One region of the Faecalibacterium sp. IP-3-29 genome, then DNA from elsewhere that is predicted to be linked to it. Evidence: riboswitches for the same ligand, from Rfam matches in the RefSeq annotation. Region 1 holds a riboswitch; each other region holds the start of a gene.
The links. Region 1 has a riboswitch for cyclic di-GMP ahead of MTP40_RS08395 (CAP domain-containing protein). Riboswitches for the same ligand answer to the same signal wherever they lie in the genome.

Region 1 (5,464 bases):
ACTCGCCTGTGGTGGAAGGTGTCCAAGGAGACGCTGGCGGCCCCGCCGCCAAAAGCACCCGCCTGCCTTGCTGCCGCCCCGGAAAATATCATGCCGCTGGTCTGAGGCAAAAAATCGTTCTCTCCCTGCTCCCGAAACAGAAATACGGAGCAGGGAGAATTTTTTTGAAAAAAGTACTTGACTTTATCAAGTAATGTGATTATACTAGACCTTGTCAAGTAAAGGAGATGCAAAGAGTGATCCAATCGACCATATCCTTCTACGTGATGGAGTTTTACAAGCAGTTCACAGCCTACACCACCCAGCAGCTGCAGGAGTTTGGCCTGAGCTGTGGCATGATGTATTTTGTGATCTACGTGGGCAAACATCCCGGCTGCACCCCGGCTGAGATGACCAAAAACCTGCACCTGGACTGGGGCCACTGCCAGCGCAGCGTGATCAAGCTGGTGGAAGATGGCTTTATGACCCGGGAAAAGCAGGGCCGCAGTTATCATTTGGGGCTGACCCCGGCGGGTGAGAGAGCATTCCGGACCTGCCACCAGGTATTTTTCGATTGGGATGCACAAAATTTGAGCGGGCTGACCGAAGAGGAACAGCACCAGCTCCTGAGCCTGCTGCAAAAGGCAGCACGGACGAGGAAAGAGAGTGTGTAACATGTACGACACCATCCTGAGCCCCATTGATTACGGTGGAATGCAGCTGAAGAACCGCATTATCTTTGCCCCCACCACCTTCGGCCTTTCGGACGAGGAATATCTGGCGGAGATGGAGCGGCTGGCCAAGGGCGGCTGCGCCATGATCATCATCGGCGACGTGCCGGTGGCCAAGAGCCGGTTCGAGAAGTCCCTGTTTGACAAAAAGGGCTTTGCCTTCTATCAGCAGATCTGCGAGATCGCCCACAAATACAGCTGCAAGGTCTGCGCCCAGCTCCACCAGACCGATACCGACATGATGTCCATCATCAAGTGCATCCCGGGGATGCTGATGAAAAAAATCACCCCCGACCAGCTGCGGGAGCGGATGAACGATGCCGTGGGCCCCTACATCACCAAGATGTCCCAGAAAAAGATCCATCAGATCATCGCGGGCTTTGGCAAGGCTGCTGTGCTGGCAAAGCAGGCGGGCTTTGACATGGTGCAGGTGCACGGCGACCGGATGTGCGGCAGCTTCTCTTCCGCCATCTTCAACCACCGCACCGATGAATACGGCGGCAGTGCCGAGCGCCGCGCCCGCTTTGCCGTGGAAGCTGTCAAGGCAGTGCACGCCGCTGTGCCCGGCATGGCCATTGACTACAAGCTGGCTGTCCGGCAGGAGAACCCCCATTACGGCAACGCCGGTGTGGTGGAGGAGGAACTGGCCGTGTTCGTGCCCCTGCTGGTGCAGGCAGGCGTGACCAGCTTCCATGTGACACTGGCCAACCACTCTGCGCTGGAAAATACCATCCCGTCGGCCAGCCACCCCGAGTTCAAGGAGACCGGCTGCTTCCTCAAGTTCTGCGATGAGGTGCGCCGGTATACCAGCGTGCCGCTCTGCGGTGTGGGCGGCCTGAACGACCCCGATTTTGTGGAGCAGCAGCTTGCCAGCGGCCGCATCCAGTGTGCGGCAATGTGCCGCCAGCTGCTGGCCGACCCCAACTGGGTCAACAAACTGCAGAGCGGCAATGCGGCAAAGATCCACCGCTGTGTCCGCTGCAACAAGAAGTGCCTGGGCGGCCTGATCGCCCATCAGGGCACCCGCTGTATCTATGATGCCCTGAACGCAAAAGAACAGGGAAGCATCTGATATCAAACATAATAAAGGAGAATGACCATGAGCTACGCCATCGTTTTCAGCAGCAAGACCGGCAACACCCGCCTGCTGGCCGACACCCTTCGCGCAAGCTTGCCCCAGAATGAGTGCACCTACTTCGGAGCACCGGCCCCGGAGGCACTGGAGGCTGAGACCCTTTACATCGGCTTCTGGACGGACAAGGGCCATGCCGATGACACCCTCACCGCCTTTTTGCAGACCCTGAAGGGGAAGCAGGTCTTTTTGTTCGGCACCGCAGGCTTTGGCGGCAGTGCGGAATATTTCGAGCAGATCCTGGCAGCGGTGCAGAAGTCGCTGGATGAGAGCAACACGGTCATTGGAACTTATATGTGCCAGGGCAAGATGCCCATGACTGTGCGCCAGCAGTACGAAAAGATGCTGCAGCAGCCCAACCATGCACCCAACCTCGAGATGCTGATCGAGAATTTTGACAAGGCGCTGGCTCACCCGGATGCCGCAGACCTCGACCAGCTGCGCAAAAAGGCGGCAGAGGTGCAGGCATAACGGAAGAACTCTTCAAAAAGCAGTTTTTTGAGAAAGCTGCTCCAAAACAGTTGACAGGTTCTGCCCGATGTGGTAGGATAATGTCGAGGAAATGGGAACAGTTCCTCAAGGTGAATTGAATATTCTCGGCAAAACAGTCGAAAGGCTGTGACGCAAAGCTACAGGGCCTGTAAAATGGCAGCCAGCTGCTTCTCAAAGAAATTTTTCTTTGGGTGACCTGCTTAGAATTTCTAGGTGTTGTTTTGCTGAGTGTATTGCAGAACAACACCTTTTTTCGTTCTCAAATTTCTTCCCAAAAGAAGAAAGGCACGCAAAACTGAATATCCTCGGCAAAGCAGTCGAAAGGCTGTGACGCAAAGCTATAGGGCCTGTAAAATGGCAGCCAGTTGCTTCTCATCACCTGAGGGTCTCCACAGCGGAGATTGGGTGTTGAGTGACCTTCATCTGAAGCATCAGGTGTCGATTGCCGAGTATACCAGCAATCGACACCTTTTTTCATGGGGCAACACAAAAGAGGTTCAACACCATGCGTAACGCTTCGATGAAAGTCCTGAAGAATCTGGTCTGCTGCGCCGCATTCATCTGCCTGATGTTTGTTCTGGCAATGCCCGCACACGCAGCTTCCAAGGCCGATGAGCTGCTGCAGCTCGTCAACGCAGAGCGTGCACAGGCCGGTGTGGCTCCTCTGAGCATGGGCAGCAGCGCACTGAATGCTGCCGCACAGGCCCGTGCAGAAGAACTTACCGTCAATTATTCCTACAACCGCCCCAATGGCAGCCGCGAGTTCACCATCCTGCCGGAGTACGGTGTGGACGATGTTTCTGTGGGCGAGAACTACTGGGCAGCTGCTGAGAATGCTTCGGACGTGGTCGCCGCCTGGAATCGCTACGATTTCTTCAAGGAGCGGATGCTGGACAAGGATGCCACCTCCGTTGGCATTGGCTACTACGAGGGCGGCGAGTACGGCAATTACTGGGTGATGATCTTTACCTACGCCCGCGGCACCAGTGAGAACGGTTTCGCACAGGAAGTGCTGGCGCTGGTCAACGCTGAGCGCGCAAAGGAAGTGGCAAAGGTCGCTTCCCACACCCGCCCCGATGGCACCAACTGCTTCACCGTGCTGAAAGAGTACGGCGTGTCTGATACCGCCACCGGCGAGAATGCCGCCTGGGGCGAGACCACGCCCGAAAAGGTCGTTGCAGACTGGATGGCTTCGGAAGGCCACCGTGTCAATATCATGGACCCTGCCGCCAAGTATATGTGCCTTGGCTACAACTACGATGCCAATTCTCAGTGGGGCCACAACTGGATCCAGATCTTCGCAAAGTAAGCGGATGACTTCCATTGAGCGTTGTACGATAAAATAAAACAGAGCAAAAAGAGATGCACCCCGCTCCCTGAACCGGTTTCAGGAAGGCGGGGTGCATCTCTTTTGCTTTTTATTCTGCTGCCATCTCAGCCACATCCTCGGGGCTGAAATCGCCCAAGGGCAGGATGAGCCGGCCCAGCGTTTCCTGCGGCAGGGCGGCAAGCCGGACACTCTCGTCCGCAATTTCGGCAGGGCAGAGGACGTGCACGCCGTCCGCACCAGTCTCTACCCGGGCGCGGTGGCCGGTGGCAATGTACTGGATGCCCAGCCGGTCAGCCGCCGCCAGCAGGGCGGGGAAGCGCAGGTCGGCCGGGGCAGCGGTCTCCTCGGCCAGCTGGCTGGCCAGTTCGCTGGCATTCAGGGTGATGCACTCGATGCCCAGAGCCTTGGCGGCTTCCCTGGCGGCATCCACAACGGGGTCATCGGTGCACAGACGCACCACAGCGCCCATCACCGCAAAGCCCTGCTGCTGTAAAATGCGGACAGCTGCTTTGCAGCCCGTGCCGCCGCACAGGCCCACCAGCACCTTGTCCTGCTGTTCATAGGTATCGAACCCGCTGCCGGGCAGAAATGTATCGCTCATCGTCCCTGTCTCCCTCCGTGTGCCTGACTTTGTGCCACGGCCAGCTGGTCGCAGCGCTCGTTTTCCGGGTGGCCTGCATGGCCCTTGACCCAGACATAGGTGATCTTGTGCCGGGCTTCCTGCTCCAATGCCTGTTCCCACAGGTCGGGGTTCAGGGCAGGGGAGCCGTCGGACTTTTTCCAGCCCCGGCGCTTCCAGCCCCTGGCCCAGCCCTTTTCCAGCCCGTTGATGACGTACTGGCTGTCAGAGCACAGCCGCACCTCACAGGGCTCCTTGAGCTGGCGCAGGGCCTCGATAAAGGCGGTCAGCTCCATCCGGTTGTTGGTGGTGGAAGCATCGCCGCCGCTGAGCTCTTTTTCGTAGACCTTGCCGTTGAAGCGGTAGCGCAGCACTGCGCCCCAGCCGCCCGGGCCGGGGTTGCCGCTGCACGCGCCATCGGTGTAAACTTCGACTTGTTTCATCTGTTTCTCCCGGAACTTGAATTTTTGGATACCTCTATTTAGAGCTATTTTTCCGGTTCTGTCAAGAGGAAAACGTATCATCCCCGGCTTTTCCGGCAAAGCTTTGAATTGACAAAGTGGACAAGAAATACTATACTGTTTGTAACAAAATGCGTATAGGGGCGCACCGGTGCGGTGTGTCCGGCCGGAACGGGGCAGTGCCGCGGTCGCATCGAACAGATGGACTGACAGGGCAGAAATTACTCCGTTCCGGCCATCCCAGTGCCGAAAACGGGCATGGAAGCGAAAAATTCTATACGATGGTTTCGATGGGAGCGGCGGTGCGCTTGCTGCTCCTTCACAACAGACAGGCCGCTCGCAAAGGGGTGTGCCTGCGTTTTGTAATTGATTTTGGAGGTACCGCATGGCACAGGTCAAAGAACAGAACCCGGCTCAGGCTCAGAACAATCCGAACAGAAACAGTGAATCCGGTGGGGAAAAGCGTACCCGCACCCGCCGCCCTTATTATAACCGGCGGCCCCGCCGTTCTCAGCAGCCCAAGGAGGCCGCTGTGCCCATCCACATCTACCCGCTGGGCGGTCTGGGCGAAGTGGGCAAGAACATGACCGTGTATGAGTGCAACGGGGATATGATCATTGTGGACTGCGGCCTTGTATTCCCGGACAGTGAGATGTACGGCGTGGACATGGTCATCCCTGACTTTACTTTTGTGGTGCAGAATAAGGACAAGATCAAGGG
Region 2 (5,464 bases), 1.1 Mb from region 1:
GCGGTGTGCGCCTGAGCATCGTCTGCGGCGGGCGCGCGCTGGAAGCCGCGCAGGCCATGCGGGCGCGGCAGGCAGAGATCGGTGCCCTGCTCAGCGCCAAGGCCAGCGAGACGGCCAACGCCGTGCACCGGGTGTATGACGAGTACACCGCCCTGAAATTCACCCACTTCGGACTGTGCAGCCAGCTCTTTGACGCGCTGGCCGCGCAGGCAACGCCCGGTGCGGATGCCATCCGCATCGTGCCGGGGCTGGACCCGGACGGCCTGCACCGGCTGGCTAGCCGCCTGAGCGAAGCCACCACCGGCCTGTGCGCGGCCCTGACCCCCAACGAAAAGGGCACCGGCTACTGTATCGCCCAGGCGGGCGGTGATGTCCGTGCCCTGACCAAAGCCCTGAACGCCGCCCTCAATGGCCGCGGCGGCGGCAAACCCGGCATCTGTCAGGGAAGCTGCGCCGCAGAGCCGGAGGAAGTGAAAGAATTTTTGCAGAAGCAAGACCGGTAAGCATCCTCGCCCTCTCCGTCTTTGCTTCGCAAAGCCACCTCTCCCAAAGGGAGAGGCTTTGGCAGTGTGGAAAACCATCCGTTTCTGCCAAAGGCTCCCCCTTTGGGGGAGCTGGCGCGTCAGCGCCTGAGAGGGCGAGCCACGTTAATTTTAAGGAGAACAACAAACTATGAGAATGCGTTTCAAACCCTACGCCCACGATGAGCTGATGGCCGCCGATTTCCACGTCCACGAGCCCCTGATCTGGGGCGGCAAGTGGCACGCACAGTATGCCCGCCCGGAGCAGCCCTTTGTGCTGGAGCTGGGCTGCGGCAAGGGCGGCTTCCTCTCCCAGCTGGCCTGCGCCCACCCGGAGAACAACTATCTGGGCATTGACATCACCGATAAGGTGCTGATCCTTGCCAAGCGCAAGATCGAGGCCGCTTACACCGAGGCAGGCCGCCCCATCGACAACGTGAAGATCATGAGCACCGACATCGAGCGCATCAAGGGCGTGCTCACCGCCGAGGATACCGTCAGCCGCATCTACATCAACTTCTGTAACCCGTGGAGCAAGAACGCTTCCTCCAACAAGCACCGGCTCACCTATCCCCGCCAGCTCATCCAGTACCGCGAATTCCTGAAGGACGGCGGCGAGATCTACTTCAAGACCGATGACGACGACCTGTTCCGCGACAGCCTGGAGTATTTCCCCGCTTCCGGCTACGAGATCACCTGGAAGACCTTTGACCTGCACGAGAACGAGCCGGAGTGGAACATCCGCACCGAGCACGAGGGGATGTTCACCGAAATGGGCATCAGGATCAAGGCCCTGATCGCCAAAAAGCTGCCCGGCGATGAGACCGTGACCTGGATCGAGCCCAAGGTCCTGAAAAAGAGGAAGGCTGCGGAGGAAGCTGCTGCCGCCGCAAAGGAGGCGTAAGATGTCCTTTTTTGTCAACACCATGGTCTGCGGCTTTTCGCTGTATCAGATCCTGGCGTTTTTCCTGATCTACTCCTGCCTGGGCTGGTGTCTGGAGGTCATCTATGCTGCCGTTTCCACCGGCCAGCTGGTGAACCGCGGCTTTCTGAACGGCCCGGTCTGCCCCATCTACGGCTTTGGCATGATCATTGTGCTGTTCACCCTTTCGCCGCTGGTAGACAACCTGTTGCTGCTCTATATCGGCGGCGTGATCCTGCCCAGCGTGCTGGAGCTGGCGGGCGGCTGGGCGCTCTACAAGCTCTACCACACCCGGTGGTGGGATTACAGCGACTTCCCCTTCAACATCGGCGGATATATCTGCCTGGAGTTCTCCCTTTTGTGGGGCGTGGGCACCGTTGTGGTGATGAAGGCCGTTCACCCCGTGATCGCCGGCCTTGTGGAGATGGTCCCCCAGATGGTGGGCTTTGTTCTCATGTGCATCCTGTACGCCTGCTACGCCGCCGATGTGGTGGTGACCGCCTTTGCGGCCTCTGACCTGGCCCGTGAGCTGGATGCCCTGGAAAAGGTGGCCGACAGTATGCACGCCGTGTCCGATGCCATGACCGAGCTGCTGGGTACCACCGCCATGGATGTGGACCAGAAGATGGACGAGAGCCGCCTGCAGCTCAAGCTGGCGGCTGCCGAGGCCCGGGACAATGCCGCCAGGCTGAGCCCCCGGGATGCCGCTGCCGCCCTGCGCGCCAAGGCCGACGAGGCCATGGAGGCCGCACGCAAGTCCTCGCAGGAGGCCCGGCTCAATGCCTCTGAGGCCGCCGCTGCCGTCAAGCTGGCCGCCAAGGGCACCGCAGAGCGCACGGCAGAGCTGCTCCGTCTGGAACAGCTGGCCGAGGAGCTGCAGGCCCGCAGCGAGGAGATGCGCGCCCGCACCCGGAGCTCCAAGTACTTTGGCAAGGGCCGTATGCTCCGCGCTTACCCCAAGCTGCGCCACGGCGAAAAGCACCGCTCTCTGGACGAGCTGCGGGAGCGCCTGAAGTACGAGCGCAGGCACTGACCCTGACCGCTGCAGCAACCCCAAATGCCCCTGACCGGCTTCTTTCGGTCAGGGGCATTTTTCTTGCACTGCATTCTCCATAAAGTCAGGCAGATCTTGTGCTGCCGCAGGATTTTGTTTTCGTTATGTTTTCCACATTGTACGCTCCTTTTTGTATACTCTTCCAAATCTATTTTCGTCATATTGACAAAAAAAAAAATAGAGTATCTTATCCTGTGCAATATGCTATTCCCGCTAAAAACTGAAGAATCGGCAAGCCAGTCGAAAGGCTGCGACGCAAAGCTACAAGGGCCTGTAATATGGCAGCCAGCCGCACGTTATTCTATCCGGGTAAGGTAACATGAAACCTTGCACCTCCTTGTGAAGATGCGTCGGCTTCCCTTCAGGAGAGCGAGCGCGCAGCGGGCCTGCAAGGGTTCAGAGTGTCGTACCAGCCGTTTGGCCGGTGCGGCGCTCTTTTGTTTTGGTTGAAATAGAGAAAGTTTTTGGGAATATCATGGAAAAGGAGTAAAAAATTATGAGACCTAAGCGTTTGATCAGCTTATTGGTTGCGGTCTGCATGATGATCACCATGCTGCCCCTGTCGGCAGTCACGGCATTTGCGGCAGACACGTCATCGTCAACTGTATATGAAGCCACCGTTGACGGTTACAAGTATGCCTATACGGTAAATGCAGACGGTAATGCAACCATCACAGATTTTCTTGGCCCTGTTGCTTCAACAAGCACTGGCTCCTACGACATCACCATACCCGAAAAGTTGGACGACCACCCTGTAACCGGTTTGGGAGAATCTTCATTCTCTGGCACCTATTCACCTGATCATCCGAAAAATAACACTCTGCTCTCATTCTGTAACCAGATTCAATCCGTCACAATTCCAGAAAGCGTCACTTCCATCGGTAAGTCTGCCTTTGAAGATTGCTCCAACTTGGACTCTCTTACCATCAAAGGTGTTGCCACTTCGATAGGAGCCTATGCCTTTGGAAGCTGTACTTCTCTTACATCACTTTCGTTAGTTGGCAGCTTTCAAACGATCGGCGATTACGCCTTTGTAAGCTGTGGCATGACATCTCTTACCATTGATGCCACTATCACATCGATTGAAAAATACGCCTTTTCAAGCAGATCTCTTACATCGCTTTCATTAACGGGCAACGTTCAGAAAATCGGCGATTACGCCTTTTATTCTTGCTCTTCTCTGAAGACCGTCACTCTTCCCAAAAGTCTGACTTCCATCGGAGCGTATGCTTTTGATTCCTGCACCAGCCTGGATTCGATTGAAATTCCCGGAACGGTCACTGAGATCGGTGATTTCGCATTCCACCTCAGTGGGCTTACCTCCGTCAAAATTGACGAAGGTGTGCAGTCAACCGGAGTTCATATGTTTTATGATTGCGATAACCTGGCCACTGTGAACCTCCCTGAAAGCCTGACAACCATTGCCAAGGGTTCCTTTGCGTTTTGCTCCGACTTGAATCATGTTAAGATCCCCGCCCGTGTCACTTGCATTGGGGATGGTGCGTTTTCCCATTGCACCTCACTTTCAGAGATCACCCTGCAAGATGAAGTGAAAACCATCGGTGCGGATGCTTTTTTATCCTGCCAAGAGCTCACCTCGATCACTCTGCCGGACAGTGTGACAGACATTGGCAAGGAGGCTTTTGGGCATTGCTCAAAACTCGAGTCCATCACCATCCCGAAAAATGTAACAACCATTAAATCTGATACCTTTGACTTTTGCTTCAATCTGAAATCCATTACGCTCCCTGCCGGATTGACCTCCTTCCAGGATGATCTGAGCACTTGTACGGCTGGGTATTTCTACGCTACCGATTACAAAAAGGACGAAAATGGCGACCCCATTTATGGCGAAGATGGACAGCCTATCTATATTTACACTCCCAATGGTGCCATCTACTATAACAGCAATAAAACCGATGCAGATAAACTGCTTGCAAACTCTACCAACACCGATCTGAAAAACCGCAATTTTCTTTACCTCTGCAATGTGACCTTTGATGCCAATGGCGGCAACCTGACCGACTCCGCTGAGGTGCCGGTTTATAAGACCGAAAAAATCACTGATACCAAGGCAAACGAACTGACTGCCATCCATGATCCCACCCGTGCGGGTTACAAGTTCACCGGCTGGTACACCACCCCAGATGGCAAGCCCGAAGATGGCAAGTTTGATGTGGACGAAACCGCAATTACAAAGGACATCACCCTCTATGCCGGTTGGGAGTTCGACCCCGATGCTCCGAGCTGCCACCCGCTGACCGTGACCGGCGGCACTGTTACTGTGAAATACGACGGCAGCGATGTGACCAGCAAGTTGAACAGCAGCACTGACGCAACCACCGGCCAAAAGACCTACTCTGTACCGGAAGGCGCAGAAGTGACCGTGACGCTGGACAAGAACACAGCGCCCGAGGGCAAGGTGTTTGACGGTTGGTCTACCTCCCTGCCCACAGGTCAGGACTACAAGGCAGAAAACATCACCTTTACCATGCGCAGTGGTGTGAATGTGTCTGCAACGTACCGTGATGCCGCCGCTGACCACACCCCCGGTACCGCAGCCTGCCACCCGCTGACCGTGACCGGCGGCATTGTTACCGTGAAAAACGGTGACAAGGATGTGACCGATACCCTGACTGTTACTACTGACGAGACCACCGGCAAAAAGACCTACTCTGTACCGGAAGGCGCAACAGTGACCGTGACGCTGGACAAGACCCTGATCCCTGAGGGCATGGTGTTTGACATCTGGTCTACCGGCAAGTTCTCCCTGCCGCTGGGTCAGGACTACAAGGCTGAGAGCATCACCTTTACCATGAACACCATGAGCAGTGATGCGGATATTGCCGCACAGTACCGTGATGCCACCATTGAAGATGATGGGCCCAATGTGCTGGGCACTGCCGCGATCATTGGTACTGCCGCTGTGGGCGGTGCAGTGCTGGGCTATCAGGCCTATTCTCTGGG
Region 3 (5,464 bases), 770 kb from region 1:
GCCCTTGACACCGATGATATCACCCACGTCCAGCTTCTTGAAGGCGGCATAGGCCTCCTCGCCCAGCTCGTCGCGGCGGACATACAGCTGGATATCGCCCTTGTCATCGCGCAGGTGGGCAAAGCTTGCCTTGCCCATCACGCGCTTGGACATCATACGGCCAGCCAGCGCGACCTGCTTGCCACTGTCGGTCTCGTTGGGCAGATCCTTGAACTCTTCCTTCAGGTCGGCAGAGTATGCGTCCTGGGGGAACTTGGTCAGGGTGAAGGGGTCGTTTCCGGCAGCCTGCAGGTCGGCCAGCTTCTGGCGGCGCACCTGCACCTGCTCGCTCTCAGACAGGCCCTGAGCGGGGTTTCTCTTTTGCTCTTCCATGGTTTCCTCCCATTCAGGCTCAGTTTGCGGCGTGGGTGATGGCCAGCACTTCGTACTCGACGGTCTGGCCGGAGGGCAGCAGGACCTCAGCCTTCTCGCCCACGGCCTTGCCCAGCAGAGCGTGGCCCACAGGGCTCTCGTCGCTGATCTTGCCGTTGATGGGGTCAGCCTCGGTGCGGCCAACGATATCGTACTCCTCGGCCTCATCATCGCCGATCATCTTGATGGAAACGTGGGTGCCAACAGAAACGCTGTCCACGCTCAACTCGCTCTCGTCGATGATCACAGCGTTCTTGACCATCTGCTCCAGCTCGGTGATGCGGTTTTCCACCAGACCCTGGGTGTTCTTGGCTTCATCGTACTCGCTGTTCTCAGAAAGGTCGCCGTGGCTGCGGGCTTCCTTGATCTCCTCGGCCAGCTCCTTGCGGCGGACCGTCTTGAGGTATTCCAGTTCGTCCTGCATCGCCTTCAGGCCGGAAGCGGACATCTTGATTTCTTGTGCCATTTTGGATCTTCTCCTTGTCTATTGGATTGACGCAGCCGCAAAGCCGCGCACGAATGCTATTATGACTGTTCTATTATAATAGCAAGCCGGGAGCTTGTCAATAAAAACCACGGCGCTAGAGCGGAAAAAGCGGCGGTTTCGGCTCCCGCCCCTATGCAGAAGCGCCCCACCGGTTCCCCGGCAGGGCGCTTCCACAGGTTATTTGGGAATAGAGAATGGTTCGGTTGTGGGGGCAACCCCCCAGTCGCTTTCAGCGACAGCCCCCGCTAATAGGGGGGCCCTTGGCATGGCGGATAGTTTCACCTTTTTGCCAAGGCCGCCCCTATTAGGGGCGGTGGCATCCCGAAGGGATGACGGTGGGGTTTACTTTTCCTGTGCCTTATTCCACACGCGGATCACTTCAACACGGCTCACGGAATCGGTATCCACATAGGTCTCGCCGTTGTCCTTTGCGGCCTTGAGCAGATCGTTTTCCACAGCCCAGGCAATGGCCTTCTGGGTATCGGTGGCATCAGCGGGCAGAACTGCGGCGGGTGCGGGCTTACCGGCATGGTTCCACACCAGCAGGGCCAGCTCGGCACGGTTTGTGGGGATGGCAGTACCGGCGGGCAGAGCGGTTTTCAGGTACAGCTCCGTACCCAGCTGGTAGCCCGTCCAGCCAAGAACAGCTGCACCTACACCGGCGGTGGCCACGACAGCCACAGTTCCCAGCACGTCGGGTTCTTCCACATCGGCCATGCGGTACATTGCACGGATGGTCACACCCGTATTGGGCATGATGAACTGTGTCTTTTCAGCACTGGCATCAAAACCACCGGTCAGCTCAGTATTACCGGTGATTTCCCAGCGGTCAAAGACCATACCGTCAGGAATCAGAGTGGCATCTGCTTCCAGAATCACAGTATCACCAGCACGGGCGGCAGTGATCTCCTTATCCTTTGCGCCGTCGGCAGTTACGCTGTAAGCCTTACCGTCGGTCAGGTTCAGAGGGTAATAGCCTTCCTCGCTCTGTGCGGTCAAGATGATAGTGCCTTTGTCCTCACCGTTCAGCTTCAAAGTCAGCGGGTTGGTATGCTTCTGCTCTTCGGTCAGGGTGAAATCGGTATCACCGGCAACAGACCAGCACTTGAAGCCATCTGGGGCGGTAATGGTGACTTCCTGCTCGCCGACAACACCGGCGGTGGTCATACCGTTCACGGTGCCGCCATTCACAGTTACCCAACGGACAGCAGGGTTCTGCTCACCAAAGTTTGTGTAACGGCTGAATACACCGCTTTCAATTGTACCATTGTTGGTAAAGTAACTTGTGGCAGTGACATCCTTAACAGTGCCATTGTTGGTTACACTATTTCTGATGATGCCGTTCTGGAGTATGCCGTTATTTGTGATACGCCATTTTACTGCATTGTTTTCAAGATCAGCAGTGTACCAATCTTCAATTGTCATGGCTTTGTTCAGTTCTTTGGTCTCCACACCGCTGTTATAAGTCCAGCCATCATACGGGCTGCCGAAATACGAACCGAGGCTATCAACCGGTAGACCGTTTTCGATTTTTAAGGGAGTTGCGATTTTGCTGACGGTAATTTCGACATCTCTGTCGGTCGGCATGGTAAAAGTCAGGGTAGCATAGTCTCCATCACGACCAGCAACAGCACCGGGCAAAGTGGTTTCATCTACTTTCTCACCATTGATGAACCAACCACTAACTTTCTTTCGAGTATCTTTGAAAGCGATTGTTACTTTTGGATCACCAACGGTATATACATGATCCTGTAAGTCTTCATTAATTATGCAACCTTGAGCAGTCAATTCGTGTGCGTCTGTCAAATTTGACTTTAATTTGAATACTGCACGATTAATTGTACCCGAATTGGTTTTTATCATTTCATAGTAAGTTCCGCCATTGATAACGCCACCGGCACTATTAATGATTTGATGTACATAGCAATCGTTTATCGTACCGGAGTTATTAACATATCTATACTTTCCGCCATTGATAGTTCCCTGATTATATAAAACAATTTCATTCCGGATTTTTGACCCCTTATATGAATAACCAGAAGCGATAGTCATTGTACCAGAACCAGGCTTGTTTCTATATGGTGTCCACCACCAACCTTCACCAGTGCATTTATCAAGTGGACCAGTAGCGTTTGTTGTAATATTTGTTCTAGTGACAGTTACACCATTAACTACAATTGAGCCAGGTGTCTCGTCTGGTACTTTTGGATACCCTTCCTCGGTAATTTCAAGACCTCCGACTTCAGATGGCACGATATCATTTCCAGCTGCAAACGCCGCAGTGGGCAGAATGGTCAGAGCCATACCAATCGCTAAGACAGCGCTGACAAGTCGTTTCAACTTCATATCGTTTTCCTCCTTTTATGAATTACTCCCAAAATATAACCATGCCCGCACAAAGCAAAAAGAGCGCCGCACCGGCCAAATGGCTGGTACAACGCTCTGCGTTTTGTACTTTGGGAATCTACCGCCCCTTGAGGTGATGCCCATGTGCGGTATGGTTGAGAAAGTGCGGCTGGCTGCCATATTACAGGCCCTTTAGCTTTGCGTCGCAGCCTTTCGACTGGTTTGCCGATTCTTCTGTTTCAATGTGGCATTTTACACAAAAATCATAAGACTTTTTTTTTTTTTTGTCAATAACCCAAAACCATCTTTGGCAAGTTGCACAAAAAGGGAAGTATCTGTATGGCATTTTCGGATAGCAGCATCTCCCCGGGGAGAAGTGTTCCGTTTGGGAAAAGGCGGCGTGTTTTCTCGCTTTTTCGTTGAAATATGCCAGGTTTTATGATATAGTAGTAGTCGTTTTTACGTTTCACTCCCCTATTCTCCCTGCGGAAAGGAAGCATCCATGAACCTGACAAAGCAGTTCTTCAAGTATGTGTCGCAGAATATTTTCGGTCTGATCGGCACATCGTGCTATATTCTGGCCGACACCTATTTCATCGCCCAGGCGGCGGGCACCGACGGCGTGACCCTGCTGAACCTCTGCCTGCCCATGTACAACCTGATCTTTGCCTTCGGCTCGATGATCGGCCTGGGTGCGGCCACCCGGTACGCCATTCTGCAGGCGCAGGGCGAGGCGCGGGCGCAGCGGTTTTTTTCCAACGCCATCCTCTGCGCCTGCCTGATCGCCATCCCGTTCATGCTGGCAGGCGCGTTCTGCCCGGGCACGCTTCTGCAGCTCATGGGCGGCGATGGGGACATTGTGGCGCTGGGCCTGAACTACACCCGCATCTTCCTGCTGTTCACGCCCTTCTTCATGTGCAACTACATCTTCTCGGCCTTCGTCCGCAACGACGGCGACCCGTCCCTTGCCATGGTGGCCACCCTGAGCGGCAGCCTGTTCAATGTGGTGTTCGATTACATCTTCATCTTCCCCATGGGGCTGGGCCTGCCCGGCGCGGCGCTGGCAACGGCCATCTCGCCGGTGCTCAGCATCGCCATCTGCAGCCGCCACTTTTTTCAAAAGAGCAACACGCTCACCTTTGTCCGGCAGGACCCCTCGGCCCGGCTGCTGGTGCAGAGCTGCCAGCTTGGTATCTCCGGTTTTGTCGGGGAGCTTTCCTCTGCCGTGACCACCACCGTGTTCAACTTCCTGCTGCTCCGGCTGGCGGGCAACGTGGGCGTGGCCGCTTACGGCGTAGTGGCAAACTTTGCGCTGGTGGCAACAGCCATCTTCAACGGCGTGGCCCAGGGTGCCCAGCCGCTGATCAGCCAGTGCTACGGCAAAAACGAGATGACCGGAGCAAAAAAGCTGCTTCTGCTGGGCTGCGGCACTGCGCTGGCGCTGGCGGCGGTGTTGTACAGTGCCGTGTTTGGCTTTACCGATACCTTTGTTGCCCTCTTCAACAGCGAGAGCTCTGCACTGATGGCCGAATATGCCCACAGCGGTATGCGCATCTACTTCCTGGGCTACTTCTTTGCAGGCTGTAATATTGTTGCGGCGGGCTATCTGGGTGCGGTCAACCGCCCCACCGAGGCCACCATCACCTCGGTCAGCCGGGGCGTGGCCGCCATCGTCACCTGCTCGCTGATTCTGAGCGCCCTGTTCGGCATGAACGGCGTGTGGTCGGCCTTCCCCGCCGCCGAGGCCATCACGCTGGCCCTGACGGTGTTCCTGCTCAAGCGCCCGCAGTCTGTGTGCGGCTGAACGCCTCCACGGAAAAGAGCCGGGTGCTGCCCCGGCTCCTGAACATTTTAAATATACAGTGCCTGCTCCCGCTGGCTTTCCGCCGGGCTGAGGGGCCGTGCTGTCTGACCGGCCAAGGCCCGCCACTGTGCGGGGGATTGGCCGGTCTCTTTTTTGAACACCCGGCACAGGTAGTTGGCCCCTGAGAAGCCGCACAGGCTGGCAATGACATCCAGCGTGTATTCCCGGTGCAGGAGCAGCCGCATGGCAGCTTCCACCCGCACGGTGGTCAGGTATCGCCCCGGGGGCACCCCCACGGCGGCGGTAAAGGTGCGGACAAGGTGGCTCTTGGAGACTCCCAGCCGCTCACTGAGCTCTTCCACGCCGTACAGGCCAGCGTAGTTCTGGCGGATATCCTCAATGGCGGCCTCCACCAG
Region 4 (5,464 bases), 920 kb from region 1:
AGCAGGGTCTCGATGCAGTGGCGCATATATGCCGCCGAGTTGTAGCACGGGACGGCGAAAGTGATCAATTTCTGAGCCATACAAAATACTCCTTTGCTCTTTTCCGGCAGATGCGCAAGGCAGGGGCCGGGATGGAGATATGTACCCATATTATAGCATTTTTGTGCAGGAAATGCTATCGAACGTGGGAAATGTCAGAGATGTTTTACAATTATCCGGGAAGTTGTGGTATACTGATTGGGTTATAAACCTCTCAGGCCGCTTTGTGTCCAGCTCCCCTGGTAGGGGAGCCAAGACTTGCCTCTCCTACTAGGAGAGGTGGCATTGCGAAGCAATGACGGAGCGGTTTTGTATGGATAGGAGGAACCATGGAAAGTCCGCATAGTATTCTGAAAAAAGTCTTTGGCTACGACAGCTTCCGCCCGGGTCAGGAGGAGATCGTCTCCCGCCTGCTGGCCGGGCAGGATGTGCTGGCCGTGATGCCCACAGGTGCGGGCAAGTCCATCTGCTATCAGGTGCCGGCCCTGCTGCTGCCGGGCGTCACCATCGTGGTCTCGCCGCTGGTGAGCCTGATGAAGGATCAGGTGGGGGCGCTGGTACAGGCAGGTGTGGCGGCAGCTTTCCTGAACAACAGCCTGACGGACAACCAGAAGGCCCTGATGCTCCGCCGCGCCCGGGAGGGGTGGTATAAGATCATCTATGTGGCTCCGGAGCGGCTGGAGATGCCGGGTTTCCAGCGGTTTGCGCAGGAGCGGGAGATCAGCATGGTCACGGTGGACGAGGCCCACTGCATCAGTCAGTGGGGGCAGGACTTCCGCCCCAGCTACCTGCGCATCAAGGCGTTTGTGGACAGCCTGCCCAAGCGCCCGGTGGTGGGAGCCTTTACGGCCACCGCCACGGCCCATGTGCGGGAGGACATCCGCACCCATCTGGAACTCCACACCCCCTACGAGGTGACCACCAGCTTCGACCGGCCCAACCTCTATTTTGCCACCCGCAGGGCTCTGCCCAGCGAGAAGCCCAAAGTTCTGCTCGACCTTGTGCTCAGGGAGCGGGACAATGCGGGCATCATCTATTGCAGCACCACCCGGCAGGTGGACGAGACCACCCGCCTGCTGCAGAGCCGGGGAATCCGTGCGGCAGCCTACCACGCCAAACTGGATGCGGATACCCGGCGGCAGAATCAGGACGATTTCCTCTATGACCGGGTGCAGATCATGGTGGCGACCAATGCCTTCGGCATGGGCATCGATAAGCCAAACGTCCGGTTCGTCATCCATTATAATATGCCCAAGGATCTGGAGAGCTATTATCAGGAGGCGGGCCGCGCGGGCCGTGACGGGGAGCCAGCCCGCTGCACCCTGCTCTATTCCGGCACCGATGTGCGCACCATCCGGTTCTTCATCGACAAGGAGATGGAGGCTGACAACGGCCTGCCTGCGGATGTCAAGGCCGAAGCGGCACGCAAGGCAGAGGAACGGCTCAAGTACATGACCTTCTACTCCACCACACCGCGCTGCCTGCGGGGGTATCTGCTGAGCTACTTCGGCGAGGCCGCGCCCCAGAAGTGCGAGAACTGTTCCAACTGTCTGCTGGCAGCACAGGCTGCCGAACAGGTGGAGGAGCAGGCGGCACAAGCCCGCCAGCGCGCCGCGGCCAGTGCAAAGCGGTTGGCCTCGGCCTCCCGCCGCCGTGCCGACGAAGATGCCCTCAGCGAAGCAGACGAGAAGCTGCTGGCTGCCCTCTATGCCCTGCGTAAGCGGCTGGCCGCAAAGCAGAAGCTCCCTGCCTATATGGTGTTCAATGATTCCACCCTCCGCCAGATGGCGCTGAAAAAGCCCCTGAGCGTGGAGGAACTGCTCAATATCCCGGGTGTGGGCGAGAAAAAGGCCGCCCGCTATGGGCAGGAGTTCCTGAGTGTCATTGAGGATATGGTAAGTTCAAGGTAACATAAAACAGAAAGGAAAAACCGGAAATGCCGCTCTGGGCTGAAAAGCTCGGGCGGCATTTCTGGTTTCGTCACTCTTTGACGGCCTCACCCTCTCAGTCTCGCTATCGCTCGACAGCTCTCCCGAAGGGAGAGGTGGCATTGCGCAGCAATGACGGAGAGGGCCACCCCCCATCCCAGTCAAACTACACTAAAAAATAGACTATATTTGTAACATATTCCGAACATGACAAAAACACTTGATTTATATGTAGGGGGGGGGGGGTATAATAGGATGTGCAAGAGCACCCCCGCAAAACAGAAGAATTGGCAAACCAGCCGGAAGGCTGCGACGCAAAGCTAAAGGGCCCAGACCGGGCAACCAGCTGCACTTCCCAAGAAGTACATCCACAGCGCCACACCAGCCTTTCGGGGCAGGTGCGGCGCTTTTTTACGTTTGCGGTGGGTGCAATACACATTTGGGGTAGACTCTAAAGGAGGAATCACAATGAAACTCAAACGACTTGTCAGCGCCATTCTGGCCGTTGGCATGGCTTTGACAATGCTGCCCACGGCGGCGTTTGCGGCAGATAAACCTACGTATGTGAATCATCTTAGTTTTATTGGTGACCAGCCGGATACCAAAGGGAAAAATGCGGTTAATGGTATGATCATTGTTGATCATGCCTATAATTGGTCATGGTCAGGTAGTGATGCGTCATCATATAAATTAAATTTCACTGCTACTTTTGATCCTAATGAAGTCAATGCTGAAGTGCCAAATACTATCCCATGTGAGGTTCGCAACCAAGCTGGAATAATCAAAGATGGCATCTTTCAGAAATGTGTTTATAACTTTTCAACGATTGAGAATGGACAATTCGAATCGATCGATGCACGTTCATCTGGAATAGTGAAAGGTGGATATATCAAGAATTACACTTCTACTGTATCTGATAACACAGAGTTCGAGAATGGAATTGTCTACGGAAGCTTTGAAATGACAAAGGGAACGCTTACCGGTGGTCTGATTTGCCAGCTTCCGGATAATTTTACATCGACGACATATCAGTATCTGAAAGCACCCGGATGCTCGATTATTCCGGTGATTCCTAACCTTCCGGAGGATGTTGTCTTTAATGAAAGTGTTTATATGGTAGGTAAGAATCAGCCCCATACTTTCAAAGTTATCGCTACTTCCAAGACATTCCGTAATTGGAATTATGACGAAAGCCTTTCTCCTTATATTATTAAAATTGATGATAAGACGCTTCAGGTTACAGTGCCTGATACAGGAAATATCTATATTGAGGCCGCTGTTGATAAGGTTCCGCTTTCGGAGAATACGATTGGTCTTGTTGATGGCAAAATAGTTCCCGTGGATAAAGACGGCGAACTTTACTCTGGTAGCGAACATGATGGGTGGATTTATGATTCTAATACAAACACTTTAACCATTAAAGAGAAGTGTGATGATGGTACTGATAGTATCGTTGATTTAGGAAATACAGAGGTCGATTGGAATATCAAAAATTTCGGCATCATCAATGGGGGTATTTTTATCTCTGAAAATCCGTCTGAGGGCACTCTTAGAAACGAAGAAACCGGCAAGATTGAGGGTGGGAAATTTAATACTTCTGTAAGAAACTTCGGAACTATCGATGACGGTATATTTAATTTCAGCGTAAGCAATTATGGCACAGTAAATAATGGTACATTTACCGATCGCTATTCAAATGCCTCTGTATCCAAAACAAATCCAGATAATACTGTTACTAAAAATTACGGATTTACTAATGGCGGTATTTTTTCACGATATGCAAGCTTCGACAATCAGCCCGACATTAAACTCAGCTGGGTCACTCTGAACAACTGCACCGCCAACGGCATCTCCGGCTTGGTGGGCGTTGTGGGCAACCAGACCCTGAACGTGGAAGCAGATGCAACCTCCTGGACCGGCTGGGAAGTCACTGCCGACCCGAGCTATGAAGAAGCAATCACCAAGCAGGTGGGCAATACCACTGCATTTGACCTGACCTTGAACGGCGACGACGAGTGGAGCGTTACCCTGACCGCACAGGTCAAGGAAGGCTACTACCGGATGAGCCTGACCGATGGCACCGCCACCAATGCCGACGGCACAGAGATCACCTCTGCCAAGGCAGGCGATACCGTCAAGCTGACCGCTGCCGATGCCCCGGAGGGCATGGTGTTCGACCGCTGGGAGATTTCCCCTGCGGATGTGGCTCTGACGCTGGAAGAGGGCGGTTTTGATTCCCATGCCGCCACTGCAAGCTTCAAGATGCCTGCACAGACTTTGAGCATCCGTGCGATGTACCGGATGGCCGACCAGCCCGAGGAACCCAACGTTCTGGGCACCGTTGCCATGGTGGCAACCGCCGGTGTGGGCGCTGCTGTGGTTGGTTATACCGGCTACATGATCGGCACCGAGCTGTATCTGAACACTGTCCTGCCCGATGGTGTGGCCATCCCGCAGAACACCGCCGAACTGGCAAAGCTGGTCTGGACTGAAGCCGGAAAGCCTGCCCCTGCCGCTGTGATGGCTCCCGATGCCACCGATGAACAGAAGGCTCTGACTTGGGCCATCGAGAACCAGCTCATCTCCGCCGATAAGGCCGCAGACGCTTCTGTGAGCCGCTGGGAAGTTATCCAGACTTGGAATAAGGCGCAGGAGATGAAGGGGTAAGATATCCTTCGTACAACCTCTCAGTCGCCTGCGGCGACAGCGTACGGGTTGCGGCTCCCAGCGTCCGCATCGTGCAAGGTTTTGCACTTGCGTCCTGCTGGCCGCTGCCCCAACAACTCCTCCCTGCTTCCGCCACTGGCGGCGGTCGTCGTCGTTGCCTTACTAGGGGAGGTGGCATTGCGCAAGCAATGACGGAGAGGGTGAGGATGCTAACCAATCAAGCCATTCACTGATTATATTCCCAAAACCGGAAATGCCGCCCTGAGCCGTAAAAAGCTCAGGGCGGCATTTCTGGTTATTTGCGGTTTTCTTTACATGGTGTGTGTCGCAAAGACTTTTTCGTCCTCCCACCAGACGGGGGCCTTTGCGGCAAGGCTTTTGGGCACATCCAGAAGCCGCTGGTTGGAGCTGCCCCGGAAGCGCAGGGAGATATCGTGCAGGGCTTCCACAAAGCGGCCATCCACCAGAACATCCAGCAGACTCAGCAGCTCATCGGTGACCTCACAGCGGGCCGGGCAGGGAACACTGCCGGTCAGCTGCTCCCAGGTGTAACCGGAATAGCACCAGACGCTCTTATCCGGGTACAGCGCCCTGAAGCTGCGGACAAAGGGCAGCAGCTCCCGCTGATTCTCCGGCTCAAAAGGCTCACCACCCAGCAGGGAGATGCCTGCAATATAGTCGGGCTGGCAGGATGCAAAGATCTCGTTGCGCACAGCCTTGTCGAAAGGCTGACCGTACCCGAAATCCCATGCCACCTCGTTGAAGCAGCCCGGGCAGTGGTGCCTGCAGCCCGAAACAAAGATGCTGGTGCGCACCCCCGGCCCGTTGGC

Region 2: it holds a riboswitch for cyclic di-GMP, as region 1 does, so the genes downstream of both, MTP40_RS13890 (leucine-rich repeat protein) here and MTP40_RS08395 (CAP domain-containing protein) in region 1, are expected to answer to the same signal.
Region 3: it holds a riboswitch for cyclic di-GMP, as region 1 does, so the genes downstream of both, MTP40_RS12140 (hypothetical protein) here and MTP40_RS08395 (CAP domain-containing protein) in region 1, are expected to answer to the same signal.
Region 4: it holds a riboswitch for cyclic di-GMP, as region 1 does, so the genes downstream of both, MTP40_RS12820 (InlB B-repeat-containing protein) here and MTP40_RS08395 (CAP domain-containing protein) in region 1, are expected to answer to the same signal.

The regions. Positions count from the first base shown of each region.
Region 1 is NZ_CP094471.1:1,764,356-1,769,819, reverse strand. It holds gene MTP40_RS08415 (sulfate/molybdate ABC transporter ATP-binding protein) at 1-105, shown strand, start outside; gene bilQ (bilirubin utilization transcriptional regulator BilQ) at 228-653, shown strand; gene bilR (bilirubin reductase) at 655-1,782, shown strand; gene bilS (flavodoxin family protein BilS) at 1,810-2,313, shown strand; cyclic di-GMP riboswitch class I at 2,431-2,506, shown strand; cyclic di-GMP riboswitch class I at 2,632-2,707, shown strand; gene MTP40_RS08395 (CAP domain-containing protein) at 2,840-3,643, shown strand; gene MTP40_RS08390 (hypothetical protein) at 3,753-4,265, opposite strand; gene rnhA (ribonuclease HI) at 4,262-4,726, opposite strand; gene MTP40_RS08380 (ribonuclease J) at 5,130-5,464, shown strand, end outside.
Region 2 is NZ_CP094471.1:2,888,832-2,894,295, forward strand. It holds gene MTP40_RS13875 (alanyl-tRNA editing protein) at 1-503, shown strand, start outside; gene trmB (tRNA (guanosine(46)-N7)-methyltransferase TrmB) at 673-1,425, shown strand; gene MTP40_RS13885 (putative ABC transporter permease) at 1,427-2,476, shown strand; cyclic di-GMP riboswitch class I at 2,718-2,794, shown strand; gene MTP40_RS13890 (leucine-rich repeat protein) at 3,048-5,464, shown strand, end outside.
Region 3 is NZ_CP094471.1:2,536,454-2,541,917, forward strand. It holds gene lysS (lysine--tRNA ligase) at 1-372, opposite strand, end outside; gene greA (transcription elongation factor GreA) at 392-877, opposite strand; gene MTP40_RS12140 (hypothetical protein) at 1,241-3,244, opposite strand; cyclic di-GMP riboswitch class I at 3,406-3,481, opposite strand; gene MTP40_RS12145 (MATE family efflux transporter) at 3,747-5,048, shown strand; gene MTP40_RS12150 (helix-turn-helix domain-containing protein) at 5,096-5,464, opposite strand, start outside.
Region 4 is NZ_CP094471.1:2,687,151-2,692,614, reverse strand. It holds gene MTP40_RS12830 (glycosyltransferase family 2 protein) at 1-80, opposite strand, end outside; gene MTP40_RS12825 (RecQ family ATP-dependent DNA helicase) at 369-1,949, shown strand; cyclic di-GMP riboswitch class I at 2,247-2,321, shown strand; gene MTP40_RS12820 (InlB B-repeat-containing protein) at 2,436-4,634, shown strand; gene nrdG (anaerobic ribonucleoside-triphosphate reductase activating protein) at 4,946-5,464, opposite strand, start outside.